2 regions of the Clostridium algidicarnis genome follow, and region 1 is predicted to be linked to the other one. Evidence: a T-box and tRNA genes for the amino acid it is inferred to sense, from the RefSeq annotation. Region 1 holds a T-box; the other holds one or more tRNA genes.
What was found. The T-box of region 1 lies ahead of tyrS (tyrosine--tRNA ligase). A T-box ahead of a tRNA ligase gene usually reads a tRNA of that ligase, here a tRNA-Tyr.

Region 1 (10,127 bases):
TTTTTATTATTTAAAAGGCAAAGATTTGCAAGATTATAATGTGTGCTAGGTGGAGTACAAATAGTTACGAGTTTAACCTCGTCATCATTCAACACATCAGATATATTATCAGTAAAACTTATATTGTGATTCTCGTAGTGTTTTTCAAGTTCAAATTTCCTATTTCTATTATAAATCCATTTAACATTTATATCTTTTCTAAGCAGTATATAAGGTAGGTGATATCTAGTAGCACTCTTACCAAAGCCTAAAATAGCCATATTAAGTTTCATATAAAATGACCTCCCTTATTTTGGATGCACCCCAGAGGTGCACCCACATTATGGTAGCACCTCTGGGGTGCTACCAATTTCTAGCATTTCTATATAAACTCTTTCTCCTATGTTATAAGATGTGAGGGTATCTGATTTTACTTCAAAGGTGTTGTCTTTAGTTTTAACTGTGTACATATAAAATGAGCCAGAAAAGGTCTTGTTTAAAATTACAGCTTCTATAGATTGTACAGAATCTAATATTTTTGGTGAATTTACATTATTTGTAGAGCTTTGACTACCACTGATACTTTTTATTATTCTTATATTTTCTGGCCTTATAAACCTTTTTATACCATTTTCATAAATAATGTTGGCTGTACCTATGAAATTTAATACAAAATCATTTTTAGGATTGTTATATATTTCTTCAGGGGTACCTATTTGTTGAAGGAGCCCTTCATTCATTACAGCTATTTTGTCAGCTATATTTAATGCCTCTTCTTGATCATGGGTTACAAATACCATGGTAGTATCGAACTTTTTTTGAATCTCTTTTATTTCTTCACGCATACGTATCCTGAGCTTTGCATCTAAATTGCTTAAGGGTTCATCTAACAATAACACTTTTGGATTTACTATTAAGGAACGAGCTAATGCAACTCTTTGTTGTTGACCACCACTTAACTCATGTATCTTACGGGTTTTATATTCTAAAAGACCTACTAGATCTAAATATTCATTACCTTTTTTTAGTGCATCTTTTCTCTTGTAGCCCTTAAATTTAAGACCGTATATAATATTTTCAATAACCGTTAGATGAGGGAAGAGGGCATAGGACTGAAATACTGTGGACACAGGCCTTAATTCTGGTGGAAGTTTTGTTATATCTTCATCTTCAATTATAATACTTCCAAAGTCTGGTTTTAAAAATCCTCCTATCATCTTTAAGGTAGTAGTTTTACCACAGCCAGATGGACCTAAAAGACATAAAATTTCACCCTTTTCAATGGTTAAAGACAAGTTATCTACTGCTTTTTTCTTATCAAATTCTTTAGTTAGCCCCTTTAATTGAAGATACACTTTTAACCACACTCCTTCCTAAAATGAATTTTGAAACTACTATATTTATGCTTAAGGTTATAAGAATTATTATGCTAGATATTACGGAAGCAACTCCCATATTTCCACTGTTAATTGCATCAAATAAGTCTACAGTAGCCACCTTTTGACCTGGATATATTAGAAATATTATGGCTCCTATGGTGGTCATGGTACTAGTAAAATTATTCATAAAACCTATAGCAAAGGCAGATTTCATATTAGGAAAGATCACATCTTTTAGCACATGAAAGTTACTAGCACCTAAATCCTTTGCCGACCTTTCTATATCAGGATTAATCAAAGATAGTGAAGAACTACTAGTTTTTGTGGTCATAGGTAACTGCTTAAAGATACAATTTAGAACAACTATTGCAGCGGTACCTGTAAGCTCTAAGGGATAATTATTAAAGGCCAAAATATAGCCTATTCCAAAAAAGGTACCTGGTATTATATAAGGTAGGGTTGATATAAAATCTAAAGACTTTGTACCTATAATATTTCTTCTTTCTACATAATAAGCTATTAATATACCAAGAAGTGTTCCAAAGATACCTGCTATAAGAGAATAAACAATACTCCTTATAAAGCTTGAACTATTATACACCCTTAAATATTTTATATGATCCAAAGTCCACTGAAACTTACCATAGCTAAACTTAGATATACTAGATAAAAATATACTAGTATATTGAAGCAAGGTCATTATTAAAAACATAAAAGTTACTAAGGTTATAAAGTAATAGGGAATACCTTTAATCTTTATATCTAAATCTTCATAGCTTGATCTTCCAGAAGCTTTAGTCAGGTTAGAAGATCTTTTCATATAAAATCTATAGGCTATAAAAAGTAGCAAAGAAGGAACTAAAATAAGAACATTAAGAGCTGATGCGTATTCTAAGGCGGAATATGCTATTATCCTCATATAAATTTCAGTAGCTAGCACATTAAAAGATCCTCCAATCACCATAGGAGTCCCAAAATCCGACAAAGATTTTACAAAGGATAATAATGCACATACTATTAGTGAAGGTCTCATAAGTGGTAGTAATATGTTTATTAAAGCAAAATTACTATCAGACCCTAGATCTCTAGAGGCATTTAAAAGATTTTTATCTATAGAATTTATACTTCCTATTAGCATTAAGGAACTTAAAGATGCCATAGACAAGCTTTGCATTATAACAATTCCCTTCCATCCATAAGGGTTAAGGGTTAATTTTAATAATGTATGAGTTATAAATCCCCTTTTCCCAAAAAGCTGAATGTATGCTAAAGAAGAAATAAAGGGAGGAGATATCATGGATAATATTAATACAAACATAACTAAGTTTTTAATTTTATGTTTAGAAAAGCTTGTATAAATCGATATACATAAAGCTATTAAGGTAGAAAAGACAGTAGATAAGCTAGCTACAAACAAACTATTTTTAAGAAGTTTTTTGTTGTTAACTAATATGTCGTTATAAAGCTCTAAAGAAAAGCTTCCATTTGGGAAAAAGCTTTTATATATAACTGCAAGTATAGGATAAAGTATAAATGTAAATACTAAAAGAAATATTAGAAGGATAAGCATTTTATCGATTATATTATAAAAATGGGTATCTAATCTATTGTTAGATACCCTGGATTTTAAACTTTTCATTATTTGTCCCCTACAAGGGCACTCCATTTTTCTAACATTTCTTTTCTTTGTTTTCCGAATAAAGAAATGTCTTGTTTTAGTAGCTTATCCTCTGGGAAGGTTAATTCAACACCTTGGAGATTTGGTTTTATTATTTTTACAGTGTCTTTATTATCTATCTTTGCTATTTCTTTTAAGTTTTCATCTTTAAACACCCAAGTCATAAATTCCTTTGCAGCCTCAGGGTTTTTAGCATTTTTAAATACTGCAACTCCTTCTGGAACCCATGGAATTCCATCTTCAGGATAAATTAACTTAGCATTTTTTTCTTTTTCTAAATTTTCAAGGGACTTGTCTATATAAGTTATACCTATTGCAACTTCACCAGCAACTGTTTTGACATTTGGATCCTTACCTCTTTTTGAGTAATAAGGTATGTTTTTATTTAATTCTTCAAAGTACTTCCAGCCAGCTTCTTCACCTAAAGTTTGTATTAATGAATTAAGTACAGCGTAGTTAGTACCAGAAATTGCAGGATTCGACATAAGTATTTCATCTTTATAGACAGGATTAGTTAAGTCTTTCCAAGATTTTGGCTCTGGAAGATTCTTTTCTTTTAATACATCATTATTCACAATAAAGCCAACCACAGTTAAGCCCTTGCTAAACCAATAGTTATCTTCATCTTTAAAATTAGGAGAAAGGTCATTTGATCCTTCAAACTCACATTTTTTAAGTAAATTATCATCCTTAGCTTGCATGAATGCATCTATTCCTCCACCAAACCAAACATCAGCCATAGGTTTTCCATTTTCAGCCTTTACTTTCGAGATTACCTCTCCAGAAGACATGGATAAAAATTCAACCTTTGTTCCAGTTTCCTTGGTAAATTTTTCAAACAGTGGTTTATAATCCTCTGAGGTAGCTACTATATTTAACGTAGACTCCTTCTTAGTTTCATCAGTATTTGGAACATCTGAAGAAGGCTTTTTACCACAACCAAAAAGACCTAAGGTTAAAACACCAGACAATAAAAGCGCAAGAATATTAGAAGATCTTTTCATAATAAATACTCCTTTCAAAGAGAAAAATTTTAGTTTGCAAATTTAATTAAATTTTAACACGATTCTACATTTATTTCATCAGTATAGATAAATACTATAGGTAAGGTATCTATCATTTGTAATTAAAATAATAAAACTTAAGCTTTTGTATTAGAATATAAATATAACAAAAGATACATTAAACCACTATATAAAAGAAAGAGGGTGAAAACCCTTATATATTATTCATTGTAAGTTACTAAAATTAATAGTTAGATAGGCTATGATAAATTGATTTTAATAACTTTAGTAAATGTATGTAAGGGGTTTTAGATGATTATAGATACACATATGCATGAAAATATATATTCAGATGATAGCAACATGAGTCTTGATGAGATAACAAAAAGAGCAAAGGAAATAGGTCTTAATGGAGTTTGCATAACAGATCACGAAAGCAACGGATTGAGAAGAGATATAGCACCTTCATTTTATAAAGATGGAGTTTTGGTTATTGTAGGGGCAGAAATTTTAACCTTTGAAGGGGATATCCTAGTATTTGGACTTGAAAAGTTGCCAGAAACAATGATTCACGCAAAAGAGCTTATAGAAATGGTAAATAAGGTTAATGGAGTTACCATAAGTGCACATCCTTATAGAAATAATAATAGAGGACTTGGAGATCACATAAGAGATGTAAAGTCCACACTTACAGGGGTAGAAGCCTTCAATGGGAGTACATATCCCTTTGCAAATCTTTATGCCTACGCCTTAGCCACAGAATTAAATCTGGGATGCTTTGGGGCTAGTGACGCTCATGTGGTAAATAAAATAGGTACATATGCTACAAAATTTGCTGACAATATAAGAGATGAAAAAGATTTTATAGAAGCAATTAAACAAGGGAACTTTTGCCCAGTTAGAAAAAAGGATAAGGGATTTGAAACTATAAATGTTTATGATACTTTAAAGACAGCGTAAGTAATAATTATTTTATAATATTGACATTTTATTTTATATCTGATACCATAAGGTGAATTTAATGAAACAATTCATTTTAAATACTATGAAAAGAAAGAGTAAGATATTAATCTTCCAAAGAGAGCTCCTGTTTGGTGTAAAGGAGAGAAGAATAGTATGCTGAATACGTCTTGGAGTATCACACTTAAAGCTTAATTTATTTAAGTAAGTAGGCTGTTGACGGATCCTTCCCACGTTATAGGGATAGAGTATTATATTGTACTCGAAAAGGTTTATATGGTGACATATAAATAAATTAAGGTGGTACCGCGAGATTATACACTCTCGTCCTTATAGCTTAGCTATAGGGACGGGGGTTTTTTTATTTAAAAGATTATAGATGATAATTTTTATTTTAGAGAAAAGTTTTCAATTAGCATTAAAGATTATTATAGGCTTATAAGTAGCCAAAACACCTATAGCATACCATGCAAAATTAGAGAGGAGAATTATTATGATAAGTGTAGATGAACAATTAAAGATTATTAAAAAAGGTGCAGCAGAAATTATAAATGAAGAGGAATTAAAAGAGAAGCTTGTAAAAGCAGAAAAAGAAAATAGACCTCTTGTAGTAAAGCTCGGACTTGATCCAAGTGCTCCTGATATTCATATAGGTCATGCAGTGGTTTTAAGAAAGATAAAGCAACTTCAAGATTTAGGTCATAGAGCGGTAATAATCATAGGTGATTTTACTGGAATGATAGGAGATCCAACAGGTAAGTCAAAGGCGAGAAAACAACTTACAAAAGAGCAGGTTATGGAAAATGCAAGAACTTATGAAAAGCAAATTTTTAAAATATTAGATAAAGAAAAGACAGACTTAAGATTTAATAGTGAGTGGCTTGAAAAGCTTAATTTTAGAGATGTTATAGAGCTTTCGGCAAAATACAGTGTAGCGAGGATGCTTGAGAGAGAAGACTTTAAAAATAGATTTAAAAATGAAATAAGTATAGGGATCCATGAGTTTTTCTATCCTTTAATGCAAGCTTACGATTCTATAGCAATAAATGCAGACATAGAACTTGGTGGAACAGATCAAAGGTTTAACATATTAATGGGTAGAACTATGCAAAAGGAATACGGCAAGGAGTGCCAAATTGCTTTATTTATGCCTATATTAGAAGGACTTGATGGTAAGGAAAAAATGAGTAAAAGTCTTGGAAACTACATTGGAATTTATGATAGTCCAGAGCTTATGTACACAAAGACTATGGAAATTCCAGATGATCTTATAATAAAGTACTTTGAACTTGCAACAGATATACATCCAGATAAGATAAATGAAATGAAGGCTAATCTTGCGTCAGACAGCGTAAACCCAAGAGATGTAAAAATGAGTTTAGCTAAAGAAATAGTAAGATTATATCATAGTGAAGAGGATTCCTTAAAAGCTGAACATCACTTTGTACATGTGTTTCAGAAAAATCAAATGCCAGAAGATCTAGAACCTGTAAAAATAACTGATACTATGAACTTTATAGAAGTTATAGTGTATGCAAAGCTTGCATCATCTAACAGTGAAGCTAGAAGGCTTATAACTCAAGGTGGAGTTAGGATAAATGGAGAAAAGGTTAACGACTTTAATGATGTAAAATTAAAGGATGAGGATATAATACAAGTAGGAAAGAAAAAGTTTGCTAAGATTAAGTTATAATAACTCAAAATAAAAGATAACCAGTAAATATATTAGAGTATTTACTGGTTATCTTTATTTAAAGTACCTTACTTAGGAAATCTTTTGTTCTAGAGTTTTTAGGATTTGAAAATATATCTAAAGGCTTGCCTTCTTCTACAATATTTCCATCATCCATAAATAAAACTCTATCTCCAACTTCTTTTGCAAAGCCCATTTCATGGGTAACAACAACCATGGTCATGCCTTCTTTTGCTAGATCCTTCATAACAGCTAAAACTTCCCCAACCATTTCAGGGTCAAGTGCTGAAGTGGGTTCATCAAAAAGCATAACAGTAGGCTCCATTGCAAGAGCACGAGCTATAGCTATTCTTTGTTTTTGTCCACCTGATAACTGAGAAGGATAACTTTTCGCCTTTTCTCTAAGTCCTATTTTATCAAGTAATTTAAAAGCTATAGATTCAGCTTCTTCCTTTGATTTACCTTTAACCTTTACAGGAGCTAAGGTTATGTTGTCTAAAATTGTTTTATGTGGGAATAGGTTAAACTGTTGGAATACCATACCCATTTTTTCTCTTAATTTATTTATATCTACTTTCTTGTCTGTAATATTCTCACCCTCAAATATTATCTGTCCAGAGGTAGGAATTTCTAAAAGGTTAAGGCATCTTAAAAAAGTACTCTTTCCAGATCCGGAAGGGCCTATAACAACCACTACCTCACCTTTTTTAATCTCTTCATTAACACCTTTTAAAACTTTATTATCACCAAAGTCTTTAGTTAAATCTTTAATTTGTATCACTTATTTTCATCCTCCTTTCAGCTATTCCAAGTAATTTTGAAAGGGTGAATGTAATTACAAAATAAAATAAAGCTGCAACTATTAGAGGCTCAAATGGTTGGAAGGTTGTACCCCTAACAGTATTTGCATTATACATAAGTTCATGAATTCCTATAACGGAAACTATTGAAGATTCCTTTACAACTACAATAAATTCATTACCTAAGGCAGGCAAGATATTCTTAAAAGCTTGAGGAATTATAACATTTGCCATAGTCATAGAGCTTCCCATACCTAGACTTCTTGCAGCCTCTGTTTGTCCTTTATCTACTGCATTTATACCAGCTCTAATTATTTCAGCTACATATGCACCACTGTTAATAGACATGGTAATAGTTGCAGCCACTAGATCTGGCAGCTCTATTCCAATAGCTGGAAGACCGTAATATATAATATAAAGTTGAACAAGAACCGGAGTACCTCTTATAAATTCTATATAAATAGAGGATATAACTTTTAATATCTTTTTATTTGAAAGCTTCATAAGAGAAAGTAAAAGACCTATTAATGACCCAATTATTACTGTGAAAAAAGCAAGGATAAGGGTAAACTTAGTACCCTTAAAGAAAAACCCTGAATATTCACCTAAAAAGCTAAAATCCAATTTAAATCCCCCCTGCTATTCTTCCATTAATTCATTATATTTAACAACAAAACCTTCAATTAGATTATCTTTAGCGAGTCTATCTAAAGTATTGTTAATAGTTTCTAAAAATTCGCCTGAATCCTTACTAAGTGCTATAGCAGATCCGCCTTCTCCCTCTTCTTCAAGTTTTGGAGTAGATAAAGTCATATCAGAATTTCTTTTTATGTAAGCTTCAGCTACTGGCTTTTCCACAACTATGCCATCTACCTTGTTATTTTTAAGTTCAAGAACTAAGTCTGTAACCTTACCAAGACCTTTAATTTCACTGTTTTTTAATTGGTTATTTGCCATCTTTTCTTGCAAAGAACCCTTTTGAACACCTATCTTTTTACCATTAAAATCTTCTAAAGAATTAAATTTATCCTTATCTTCAGTTCTTATTATTATGTCCTGCAATGCATTATAATATATATTTGAAAAGTCAGCTTTTTTTCTTCTTGTATCATCAGGAGTCATACCCGCCATAACCATGTCCACACTACCTGTATTTAAAGCAGCTAAAAGACCATCAAAATCTATATCCTTTACCTCAAGAGTTACCCCAAGGTCTTTAGCTATTTCTTCTGCTATAGCAATATCAAAACCTACAATAGTATCCTTACCATCTATATTTTTATGAAATTCATAAGGTGGATAATCAGCGCTTGTACCAAGGACAAGCTTTCCAGAAGTCTTAACCTTATCTAAGTGACTTTGATTTGTATTATTATCCTTCTTTCCACAAGCGGATAAGGAAAATCCCATAACTCCGATAATTGCTACAGATAATATTGTTTTTAATACTGTTTTTTTCATTTTAAAATCTCCCCCTAAAATAATTTATCCCATGGCTACCATCATGGTCTAAGAATCACTTGATGTTTTTTAATATTATTTACATAAACATTTAATAAAATTTGTTTACTATCCTGTGGATAAGTAATATGTTTTTAGTATTGTCCACATTTAAATTAAACTAATTTTCATTGTTTGGTTAATTAATTGGCATGTGCATAATTATACAACTAATAGTTATAAATATGCAAGTATATTTATAAAATATTTTTAAATATAAGATTAATTGCACAAAAATTTAACAAAGTATTCCGTTAGGAGATACGTATTAACATGATTATGCACGCTATAATAAGGTATACATTATGTAGTTAGCATTTAAACACGTAATGTATAAGTATGTAATGAAAACTTATAATTTTAATAAGCCTTCTAATTAATGGTATATAGATATAGTTGTAATAAGCGTGCGTAGCAGCTTATTTATATGGAATAAATAAAGCATATTAAGGGAAATTTGTGATAATATGAATATGTTGAATTGTTCTATGTATTATTAATTTATAAGGTTTTAATTATTCTTAGTAGAATATTTTAAGTGGTTAGATTATACGGAGTATATGCTGAAAGTATAAGTATAAAGGTTAGAAAATGTTTTGGGTTAGTACAATACATAAAAAGTGGTCTTAAAACAACTCAGTGCACACTAAAAATAAATTGGAAAAGGGAAATAAGACAAAGTGCTATTGTTAGAGTATTCAATATTAGTATTATAAAAGCAAAATTAAATTATACAGCAATAATTGAGTGACAAAGAAAATTCGGCTTATTAAAGCCTTAAAATAAAATAATTAAGAAATATGATTAACAGTTTATTTCATTATAAAGGAGTGAATAGTATTGAAAGAAACTTGTTGTTCGAAATCTAAAATTATGCTTATTATAGCTATAATTTTAGCAAGCTCTATGGGCGCACAGTTATATTTTGCGTTTAAAGACGGATCAAAAGAGAAGATGATAGTTATTTTAATTGTTTTTATAATTATAGTTATTGCAGTTGTTCTAGGAATAATCCTTTTTATAAAAGATCTAAATAAATAAAAAGATTATTCATTTAAAAGTTAGAAGTTATAAGGCGGGGGATAGGAATATAAAGGTAACATAAGAGAAACAGAGATTATACTATTTAAATAG
Region 2 (10,127 bases), 770 kb from region 1:
GGACGAGTGAAATTGTCTTTACCTGGAGGATGTAATATAGGAAGTAGACCTATAGATCTTCATTTAAAAGGATTAAGCTCCCTTGGAGCTCAAATATATTTAGGTCACGGTTATGTGGAAGGAAAGGCTGATAGACTTATAGGAAATAAGATTTATTTAGATTTCCCGTCTGTTGGAGCTACGGAAAACATAATGATGGCTGCAGTTTTGGCTAAGGGAGAAACAGTTATAGAAAATGCTGCAGAAGAACCGGAAATAAAAGATTTAGCAGATTATTTAAATGACATGGGAGCAATAGTAGAAGGCGCAGGAACAGGTAGAATAAAGATAAAAGGTGTAAGTGAACTAAAAGGTGTTACACACAAGCCTATATACGATAGGATTGAAGCTGGGACATACATGATTGCTGCAGCTATGACTAAAAGCAAAATAAAAATTAATGGGGTAAATGAAGAGCATATTAAGCCTATATTAGCTAAATTATCTGAATGTGGAATTAATATTGACATTAAAGATGGGGTTGCAACAACTTATGGCGATGTAGATATAAAACCTGTAGATATAAAAACTATGCCCTATCCAGGATTTCCAACGGATATGCAAGCTCAAATGATGGCCCTATTATCACTTTCAAATGGAACAAGTATAATAACTGAGACTGTATTTGAAAATAGATTCATGCATGCCTCAGAAATTAAACGTATGGGGGCAAATATAAAGATAGATGGAAGGAGCGCTGTAATAGAAGGAGTAAAGGGACTTACTGGAGCAGAGGTTAGAGCTACAGATTTAAGGGCAGGAGCAGCACTTATATTATGTGGACTTGCAGCAGAGTGTAATACACAAATTTCTGATGTCTATCATATTGATAGGGGATATGTGGATATAGAAAAGAAATTAAAATCCTTAGGAGCGTGCATTGAAAGAATAAACATATAGTGTAATATCTAGGAGGTTGCTTCATGTATTAATATGTTGAAGATTAGGGCATGAGGTTAAATGTTTATTGGAAATGATTATGGATTACCACAATTAGCTGCAACTTAATTGTAGATATATAACTTTAAATCTATTTTAAAGTTATATATTTATAATAATAACAATATAATTTTATATGAGCTATTAATCTTAAGATAAGAGGTTTATATAAATATCAATACATATAAGGAGAATAAAATGTACAAAGCTATAAGGAATTTTGATTTGAAAAGAATTATTATTTGCTTTATGTTATTCATGTTATTTATAGTATTGTTACCATTAATAATTATTGGATTTAAAGATAATAGTATAAAAGAAATTAAGAGATACCAGGGAAATGAAAATGTTGATTATTATAAAAATCAATTAGATGGTAAAGATTTTAAAAATATTAAAGTTTATAATAAAGAAAAAAATAAAGTAAGTGAAATAAATTTAGAAGAATACATAATCGGTGTAGTAGCATCAGAGATGCCAGCAAATTTTAATGAAGAGGCTTTAAAAGCTCAAGCAGTTGCGGCTAGGACCTTTGCTGTATCCAAGATACTTTTTAATTGTAAGGAAGCTAAAGGTGGACATATTTGTGATGGCATGCACTGTCAAGTATACGTTGGAAAGGATGAAAGAGTAAAAAAGTGGGGTAAAGATAAGGGTGAAGAGTATTGGAATAAGATAAAGGAGGCAGTGGAGAAAACTAATGGTGAAATATTAATTTGTGAGGGAAGTTTAGTCCTTAATCCACAGTATTTTGCAGTAAGTTCAGGTAAAACAGAAAATTCAGATGAGGTTTTTACTTTTTCTCAATCATATTTAAAGTCTGTAGAAAGTCCTGGAGAAGAGATAGCGCCAAAATATAAATCAAAAGAAATATTTACTTATAAGGAATTTATAATTAAAGTTAATGAAAATTATAAAGATGATTATTTAAATAGCGAAAATTTATTAAAAGAAGTTAAAATCTTAGAAAGAACGGATGGGGGTGCTGTAAAAAATATAAGATTAGGAGAACACACATTAACTGGAGTAGAATTTAGAAAATTATTTAATTTAAATTCGGCAAATTTCAATATAAATTTTGAAAAGGATAAAATAGAAATTCAATGTGTTGGATATGGACATGGTGTAGGTATGAGTCAATGGGGGGCTAATGTCATGGGGAAGGATAATAAAACTTACAAAGAGATACTATCCCATTATTATAAAGGAATTGAAATAGAAAACATTAATAAGTAGTAAGTTGCAATCTTTAATTTAACAGAGTGTTAAATAAAATTTAAGCCCTAGCCTTTTTGATAAAGAAACCTTTAATTTCTAAAAGGTGGTTAGTTTTTATTAGAGCAAGTAATTAAAAATAAAATATTTTTTTGAAATAAAGACACAGTGATAATTTATATTTCTGTGTCTTTATTTAGTTGCCGTTATATGTAATTATAATGATTCAAAGAGAGTTAAATATATTAATCATGATATATATTGGGTAAATTGTAGAAATATGAAGAAATATTTAGAAAAATGTAGAAGAAAAAATACTAAATTTATGTATTTTTTATTTTCTAAAGGACAGACTAGTAATATGGAGGTGTTCATTATGGACAAAAAAATAAGTAAAAAGACAACTAATTTTTTTAAAAGGGAGGGTTTTTATGTAGTACTATTTGTGTGTTTATGTATAGTAGCTACCATAGCTGTAGTAACTGTAAAAGGTAATAAATCTGATATGGATGGACCACCTAGCGTGCAGCATGAAGAAGATCTAAGACTATCTGAGGGACATGAATCAAAAGAAATAGATATAAACAATGCTCTCCAAGTAAAGGATAATAACAAAAAGTCCGAAGAAACCATAAAAGTTGAGGAAAAAAATGAGAAGGTATCATCTACAGTAGAATCAAAAGATTCAGCTGCAGTTTCTAAAAGTGTCGATACTAAATTTGAGAAGCCAGTAGAAGGATCCTTAGTAAGGCAATTCACTGAAGAAACTATATTTTGTGACACCCTTGGTACTTGGAGAACTAGATCAGGAGTAGATATTAAAGCTGATCTTGGGCAAAAGGTTTTAGCAGTATCTGATGGTGTGGTAGAAAAAGTAGATAATGACAATACAGAATTTGGAAGATATATGGTTATAGACCATAAAAATGGCTTAAAAACTTTATATTCGAATTTAGAAGATGATATTCAAATAAAGGAAGGTCAAAAAATATCTAAAGGTCAAGAAATAGGAAAGGTTGGTAAAACAGCTGGTAACTATAGTGAAGAAAAGTATGGAGATCATCTACACTTTGAAGTTTTAAAAGATAACATTAAGGTTGATCCTGAAAAGTATGTAAGCTACAAATAACAAATTCTTAGCTTAGATGAATTTCATCTAAGCTAAGAAAAACATAAGAATATTTTAAGGATTATAAGGATTAAATTAATCAAAATAAATTTATCATATACTTTCTTAGGCAGAAAGTATATGAAAAGTAATTTAAAGAAAAATAAGCGCATATTTATAAATATAGATATTAAGGAGGCAGCACTTTGAAGGACTATATAGAAGAGAGAGTGCTAGAAGTAGCCAAATATATAATTGATTCAAAATCGACTATAAGAAAAACAGCAAAAGAGTTTGGTGTTAGTAAAAGTACAATACACAAAGATATGACAGAGAGATTACCTAAAATAAATCCCGTAATTGCAAAGGAAGCAAAACTAATTTTAGATTTAAATAAATCTGAGCGTCATATAAGAGGAGGAAAAGCTACTAAATTAAAATATAAAAATGTTGAAGGATAGGCACATTCTTAGTATAATATAAAAGAAGATTCTGGATATTCTTATATGGAATAGCCGAATTAATATAAAATTGGAAAGTGGGAGTGGAAGTAGAATGTGCTTTTGGAAAACAAATATGGACATGGGCATAGATCTTGGAACAGCAACTGTATTGGTTTATGTTAGAGGTAAGGGGGTAATATTAAAAGAACCCTCAGTTGTAGCAATAGATAATAATACAAATAAGGTACTTGCTGTAGGAGAAGAAGCTAGAAAAATGATAGGTAGAACTCCAGGGAATATAGTAGCTATAAGGCCTATGAGGGATGGAGTTATATCGGATTATGATACTACAGAAAAAATGTTGAAATATTTTATAAGTGAAGCTTGTGGGAAAAGAAAGATCTCAACACCGAAGGTTGTGATTTGCATACCTTGTGAATCCACCGAAGTAGAAAAAAGAGCAGTGAAAGAGGCTGCAATGAATGCAGGTGCAAAAAAGGTCTTTCTTATAGAAGAACCACTAGCTGCAGCTATAGGCGCAGGAATTGATATAACTTTACCTAGTGGCAATATGGTTATTGATATAGGTGGTGGGACTACAGATATAGCGGTAATATCTTTAGGTGGAATAGTTGTACGTGAATCTATTAAGGTTGCTGGGGATAAATTTGATGAAGCCATAATTAAATATGTAAGGAAAAAGCATAATCTCATGATAGGAGAAAGGACAGCAGAAAATCTTAAAGTTAGTGTAGGTAGTGTATTTGTTGAAGAAGAAATTAGCGAAGATGTAAAAGGTAGAGACCTATTAACAGGGTTACCTAAAAGTGTAACTGTAACATCTTTTGAAATGAGAGAAGCTTTAATTGATACCGTCATGGTAATTTGTGAAATGACTCATGCTGTATTAGAAAAAACTCCACCTGAATTAGCATCTGATATAGCAGAAAAAGGAATAGTAATGACAGGTGGCGGATCTTTACTACATGGTTTGGACAAACTAATAGAACATGTTTCAAAAGTCCCTGTACATATTGCAGAGGATCCTGTTGGAAGCGTTGCCATTGGAACAGGAAAGATGCTCGACTTTATAGACAAACTAAATATTACATTAGATGATAATAAGGTTGAGCTAATTGACTAAAATATGATTTGAATTTAATTTACATATATTTTATTGCGTTTAAAGGACTACTCTTTTTTTATAGGGTAGCCCTATTATAATATAAAATATAATACCTAGGTTAGTTAAAGTTTTAATTTATTTAATTGCAAGGAATTAAATAATGATTCTGTTATTACGGTTGCCATATCTACAATAAAGCTTAAACGTATGGTGTTGTTAATAAAGATGTTGTCTCCATTGTTGAAATCAACTATCCCTATAATTGATGTATCACCAACATGCGGTAGAGTTTTACCTACCCCTTTACCTGGATGTAAAGGAAGATTCCTAAATTGAATTTCACCTATGGAAGACTCATCACCTAAACATGCATCTATTGCTAATATATTAGAGGTAGGATGTAGTAATTTGATATGTGAAACCTTTTCAATTAAGTTCAAAGCATGGATAGGAGAAGAAATACTACCATAAACAGGCAAGGGGAAAAGTTTATATGTTAAAAATGTACCTACAATTGGACCTAGAGAATCTCCGATACATCTATCTGTACCTACACATATTAAAATGGTGTTTTTATCTATATAATTTTTAAGTAACTTAGAAAGTTCAAAAATAGCCATATCATTCTTGTAATGAATCTTATCCTTTTTCAATATAACCGCCTCCTAATTAATTTATATGTTTAATAAAAAATAATATTACGCTACATATAAAGTGGCTATATAGAAGGATTAGGGTTTATATATTAAATTATTTAAATATTTAGTGTATAATTTATTAAAAAAATATGGATAGTATCCAAAAACATAGTATTATAGAGTAAAATGAAGTAATGAAAAATTGACTTAGGATAATGAGGTAAAATGGAGGTTGAATTTATATCTATATCTAGGTATACTAAACCTTGTCAGCCGATGCGGTATGTAAAAAGATAGAGCATTGGTAGATATGCTGGCATGGCTCAACGGTAGAGCAGCTGACTTGTAATCAGCAGGTTGTAGGTTCAATTCCTATTGCCAGCTCCACATGGAGGAATTCCCGAGTGGCTAAAGGGGGCAGACTGTAAATCTGCTGTCTACGACTTCGATGGTTCGAATCCATCTTCCTCCACCAATCCCAGGGCGCATAGCTCAGCTGGGAGAGCATCTGCCTTACAAGCAGAGGGTCACAGGTTCGAGCCCTGTTGTGCCCACCATTTTTAAAATTAAAACTATATATTTTGCTGGCATGGCTCAACGGTAGAGCAGCTGACTTGTAATCAGCAGGTTGTAGGTTCAATTCCTATTGCCAGCTCCACATGGAGGAATTCCCGAGTGGCTAAAGGGGGCAGACTGTAAATCTGCTGTCTACGACTTCGATGGTTCGAATCCATCTTCCTCCACCAAAAGACACATATGTGTCTTTTTTTTGTTGAGATGATATTGACGTAATAAATGTAATATGGTAGAATTTATTATGTTATAAAATTATATAAGCTCTTATCAAGAGAGGTGGAGGGAAAAGGGCCCTATGAAACCCGGCAACCGGCGAATAAGCCACGGTGCCAATTCCAGCAGTATAACTGCAAGATAAGAGAGAAGCGAAATAAAGTCACTTCTTTCTTGAGGGGCTTTTTTATTATGTTTTAGAAAGGAGTGAAAACTATACTAAAGAAAATTTAGTATAGGAATATTATGAAGAAACTATTTACATCAGAATCAGTAACAGAAGGACATCCTGACAAAATGTGTGACCAGATATCCGATGCCATATTAGATACAATATTATCAAAGGATCCGAATGGACGAGTAGCTTGTGAAACTATGGTAACAACAGGTATGGTAATGGTAGCTGGCGAAATATCTACGGATTGTTATGTGGATATCTCAAAAGTAGTTAGAAAAACCATAGAGGAAATAGGATATGTAAGAGCTAAATATGGATTTGATGCTGAAACTTGTTCAGTACTTACATCTATAGATGAACAATCAACTGATATAGCTATGGGAGTAGATGAAGCTTTAGAATCTAAAAATGGTACTAAAGAAGAGCTTGGAGGAATTGGTGCTGGAGACCAAGGAATGATGTTTGGATTTGCCAGTAATGAAACAGAAGAATATATGCCTCTTCCAATATCTATGGCCCATAAGTTAGCAAGAAGACTATCAGAAGTAAGAAAGAATGGAACTCTTCCTTATCTAAGGCCAGATGGAAAAACTCAAGTAACAGTAGAATATGAGGATAATAAACCTAAAAGAATCGATACTATAGTAATATCAACTCAACATAGCCCTGAGGTATCTTTAGAGCAAATAGATAAAGATTTACGCAAGTATGTAATTGAAGAAGTAGTTGAATCTAACTTATTGGACAAGGATACAAAATATTATATAAACCCAACAGGTAGATTTGTAATAGGGGGACCTCAAGGAGATTCAGGATTAACAGGAAGAAAAATAATAGTTGATACTTATGGGGGATATGGAAGACACGGTGGAGGTGCTTTTTCAGGAAAAGATCCAACTAAGGTAGATAGATCTGCAGCTTATGCAGCAAGATGGGTTGCTAAAAACTTAGTTGCAGCTGGAGTTTCTGATAAAATAGAAATTCAAGTAGCTTATGCTATAGGTGTTGCAAGACCTGTATCCATTGATGTAGATACTTTTGGGACAGGAAAAATAAGTGATGAAAAAATAATAGAAATAATTAACAATGTATTTGACTTACGACCAGCATCAATAATTAAAGAACTAGATCTAAGAAGACCAATATATAAACAGGTTGCGGCCTATGGACATTTTGGTAGAAGTGATCTAGATCTACCATGGGAAAAGTTAAATAAAGTGAATGTTATAAAAAGGTATATATAAAAATTAACCTGGATATTTTAAAATATCCAGGTTAATTTTTCGAATATGGAAATATTAAAGAATTATCTTTCCATTAATTATAACCTTTTTAATATTTATTCCATCATCAAATAGTAATAGATCGGCATCGAATCCTTCTTTAACAGAGCCTTTAAAAGTAGCTACCTTACAAAGTCTTGCAGGATTCACAGTAGCCATATTAACAATTTCGTTTAAAGGATAATCTGTGTTGTTATAAACATTTTTAACAGCCTTATCTAGAGTTAAAATAGAACCAGCAAGAGAACCAGATTTTAATCTAGCAGCGCCATTTTCAACAATGACCTTTTGTCCACCTAAAGAATAAATTCCATCTGGCATTGAACAAGCCATCATAGCATCAGTTACTAATAGTACCTTATCTAAGCCCTTTTGTTTATAGGCAACTCTTAGAGAAGGATAACTTATATGAATTCCATCTGAAATTGTTTCGGTAGTTATAGAAGAATCAAATATTGCACCAACAGTTCCAGGATTACGATGGTGAAGCCCTGTCATAGCATTATAAAGATGAGTAGAGTGGGAAATACCACATTGTATTCCTGTCATAGCCTCTTCATATGTGGCTTTAGTATGTCCCATAGAAGCAGTTATATTATTATCTCGTAGGTATGCTATAAGCTCACAAGCACCTTCTATTTCAGGGGCTATAGTAACGCTTACTACAGTATCAATATTGTCACCTACTATATCTAGAAATGTTTGAAGAAATGGGTTTTCTACAAAGTCAGGGTTTTGAGCACCAATAGCTTTTGGACTTATAAAGGGTCCTTCTAAGTGGGCTCCTAATATATTGGCGCCATCAGTGCCTTTTAGTTTAGCTTCCTTTATAGTTTCGAGAGCTTTTTTTATGTCGCTTATAGAACAAGTCATTGTAGTTGGCAAAAAGGAGGTAGTACCATATTTGGCAATAGTTTTTGAAATTATATTTAATGATTCATAACTTCCATCCATGGTATCACGCCCTCCAGCCCCATGAATATGAACATCTATAAATCCAGGAGATAAGTACAACCCTTCAGCATCGATAACATCCTTTTCATCAGTATTTTCAGGATTTATAGATGTAATTTTACCATTATGAAGTAAAACGGAACCCTCTTCTATTCTATCTTCGTATATTATTTTACAGTTTTTAATTAACATGAAATCACCTCAATAACATATATTTTAGATATATTTATTATAGGTCATGTTGATAAAAATGACCAGTTAATATAAATTAGCATGTAGCTGTTAAAAACAATAAACAACAATTAATAAATTAGATAACTTGAATTTACGTTTTATTATACTATAATTTTCATTATAACTATTTTTTTAAAATCTTTATTAAGGGTAATTGTGATATAATTACTTTAATTAAGAATTGAGTGAGGAGATTATATGGAAGAAATACAAGTCACTGTAGAAGATATAATATTTAAAAATGAAGATAATGGATATGTGGTTGCAAGAGTAGACGAAAAAGGTGATGATACAGTCATTGTAGGGTGTATACCATATATATCAGAAGGACAAAATTTAAAATTAAAAGGTGAATGGACTTTGCACAAGCAGTTTGGTAAGCAATTTAAGGTAAATGAGGCTGAGGAAATATTGCCAAATAGTTTAATTGGAATTGAACGATATTTATCTTCAGGGGTGATACTAGGAATTGGACCTGTTACAGCTAAAAAGATTGTAGATAAATTTGGAGAAAAAACTTTTGAAGTTTTAGAAAATGATATAGATAGGCTTTCTGAAATAGAAGGTATAGGAGAGAAAAAAATAGAACTTATATACGATTCTTACTTTAAGCAAAGAGAAGTGAAAAATATTATGGTGTTTTTACAAACTTATGGTGTAACACCAAATCAATGCATGAAGATATACAAAAGATTTGGAGCCGAGTCTATAAGTATTATAAAAAATAATCCATACATATTAACTGAGGAAGTTTCAGGAATAGGATTTAAATCAGCAGATAAAATATCTAGAAGTTTAGGTATAGAAATTGATTCAGAGTTTAGAGTTCAAAGTGGAATAAAACATGTAGTAAATCAATTTTGTGCTTTAGGAAATACCTACATGCCAAAAGATGAGCTTATAAAAGGTGCTTCTGAAATATTAACAGTAAAAGAAGAGTTAATAATTAAAAACATATTTGATTGTGTTATTGATGGAAAGGTTAGAGTAGAACTAATAGATGGTGTAGAGTGCGTATTTACATTACCCTATTATTATGCAGAGCTTGGTATAACAAAATCTATGCTTTCCATTGTTTTTTCAAGCTTTGATACTATAGACGTTAATATAGATAAACAAATAAAAGAATTTGAACAAGAAAACAATATGAGTTTTGCTATTTCACAAAAAGAAGCAATAAA

Region 2: it has a tRNA-Tyr gene. The T-box ahead of tyrS (tyrosine--tRNA ligase) is inferred to sense a tRNA for this amino acid. The anticodon was not compared.

What each region holds. Positions count from the first base shown of each region.
Region 1 is NZ_JNLN01000001.1:1,369,908-1,380,034, forward strand. Features, by position in the region: gene BV55_RS0106780 (oxidoreductase) at 1-272, opposite strand, end outside; gene BV55_RS0106785 (ABC transporter ATP-binding protein) at 321-1,334, opposite strand; gene BV55_RS0106790 (ABC transporter permease) at 1,306-2,997, opposite strand; gene BV55_RS0106795 (ABC transporter substrate-binding protein) at 2,997-4,040, opposite strand; gene BV55_RS0106800 (PHP domain-containing protein) at 4,353-5,000, shown strand; T-box leader at 5,077-5,335, shown strand; gene tyrS (tyrosine--tRNA ligase) at 5,494-6,693, shown strand; gene BV55_RS0106810 (amino acid ABC transporter ATP-binding protein) at 6,752-7,474, opposite strand; gene BV55_RS0106815 (amino acid ABC transporter permease) at 7,461-8,117, opposite strand; gene BV55_RS0106820 (transporter substrate-binding domain-containing protein) at 8,133-8,954, opposite strand; gene BV55_RS15755 (hypothetical protein) at 9,532-9,744, shown strand; gene BV55_RS0106830 (hypothetical protein) at 9,834-10,034, shown strand.
Region 2 is NZ_JNLN01000001.1:2,143,021-2,153,147, forward strand. Features, by position in the region: gene murA (UDP-N-acetylglucosamine 1-carboxyvinyltransferase) at 1-939, shown strand, start outside; gene spoIID (stage II sporulation protein D) at 1,177-2,214, shown strand; gene BV55_RS0110195 (M23 family metallopeptidase) at 2,570-3,322, shown strand; gene spoIIID (sporulation transcriptional regulator SpoIIID) at 3,508-3,762, shown strand; gene mreB (rod shape-determining protein) at 3,857-4,888, shown strand; gene yyaC (spore protease YyaC) at 4,993-5,523, opposite strand; tRNA gene BV55_RS0110215 (tRNA-Thr) at 5,821-5,895, shown strand; tRNA gene BV55_RS0110220 (tRNA-Tyr) at 5,899-5,983, shown strand; tRNA gene BV55_RS0110225 (tRNA-Val) at 5,990-6,065, shown strand; tRNA gene BV55_RS0110230 (tRNA-Thr) at 6,092-6,166, shown strand; tRNA gene BV55_RS0110235 (tRNA-Tyr) at 6,170-6,254, shown strand; SAM riboswitch class I at 6,346-6,445, shown strand; gene metK (methionine adenosyltransferase) at 6,544-7,719, shown strand; gene nagA (N-acetylglucosamine-6-phosphate deacetylase) at 7,774-8,904, opposite strand; gene recD2 (SF1B family DNA helicase RecD2) at 9,145-10,127, shown strand, end outside.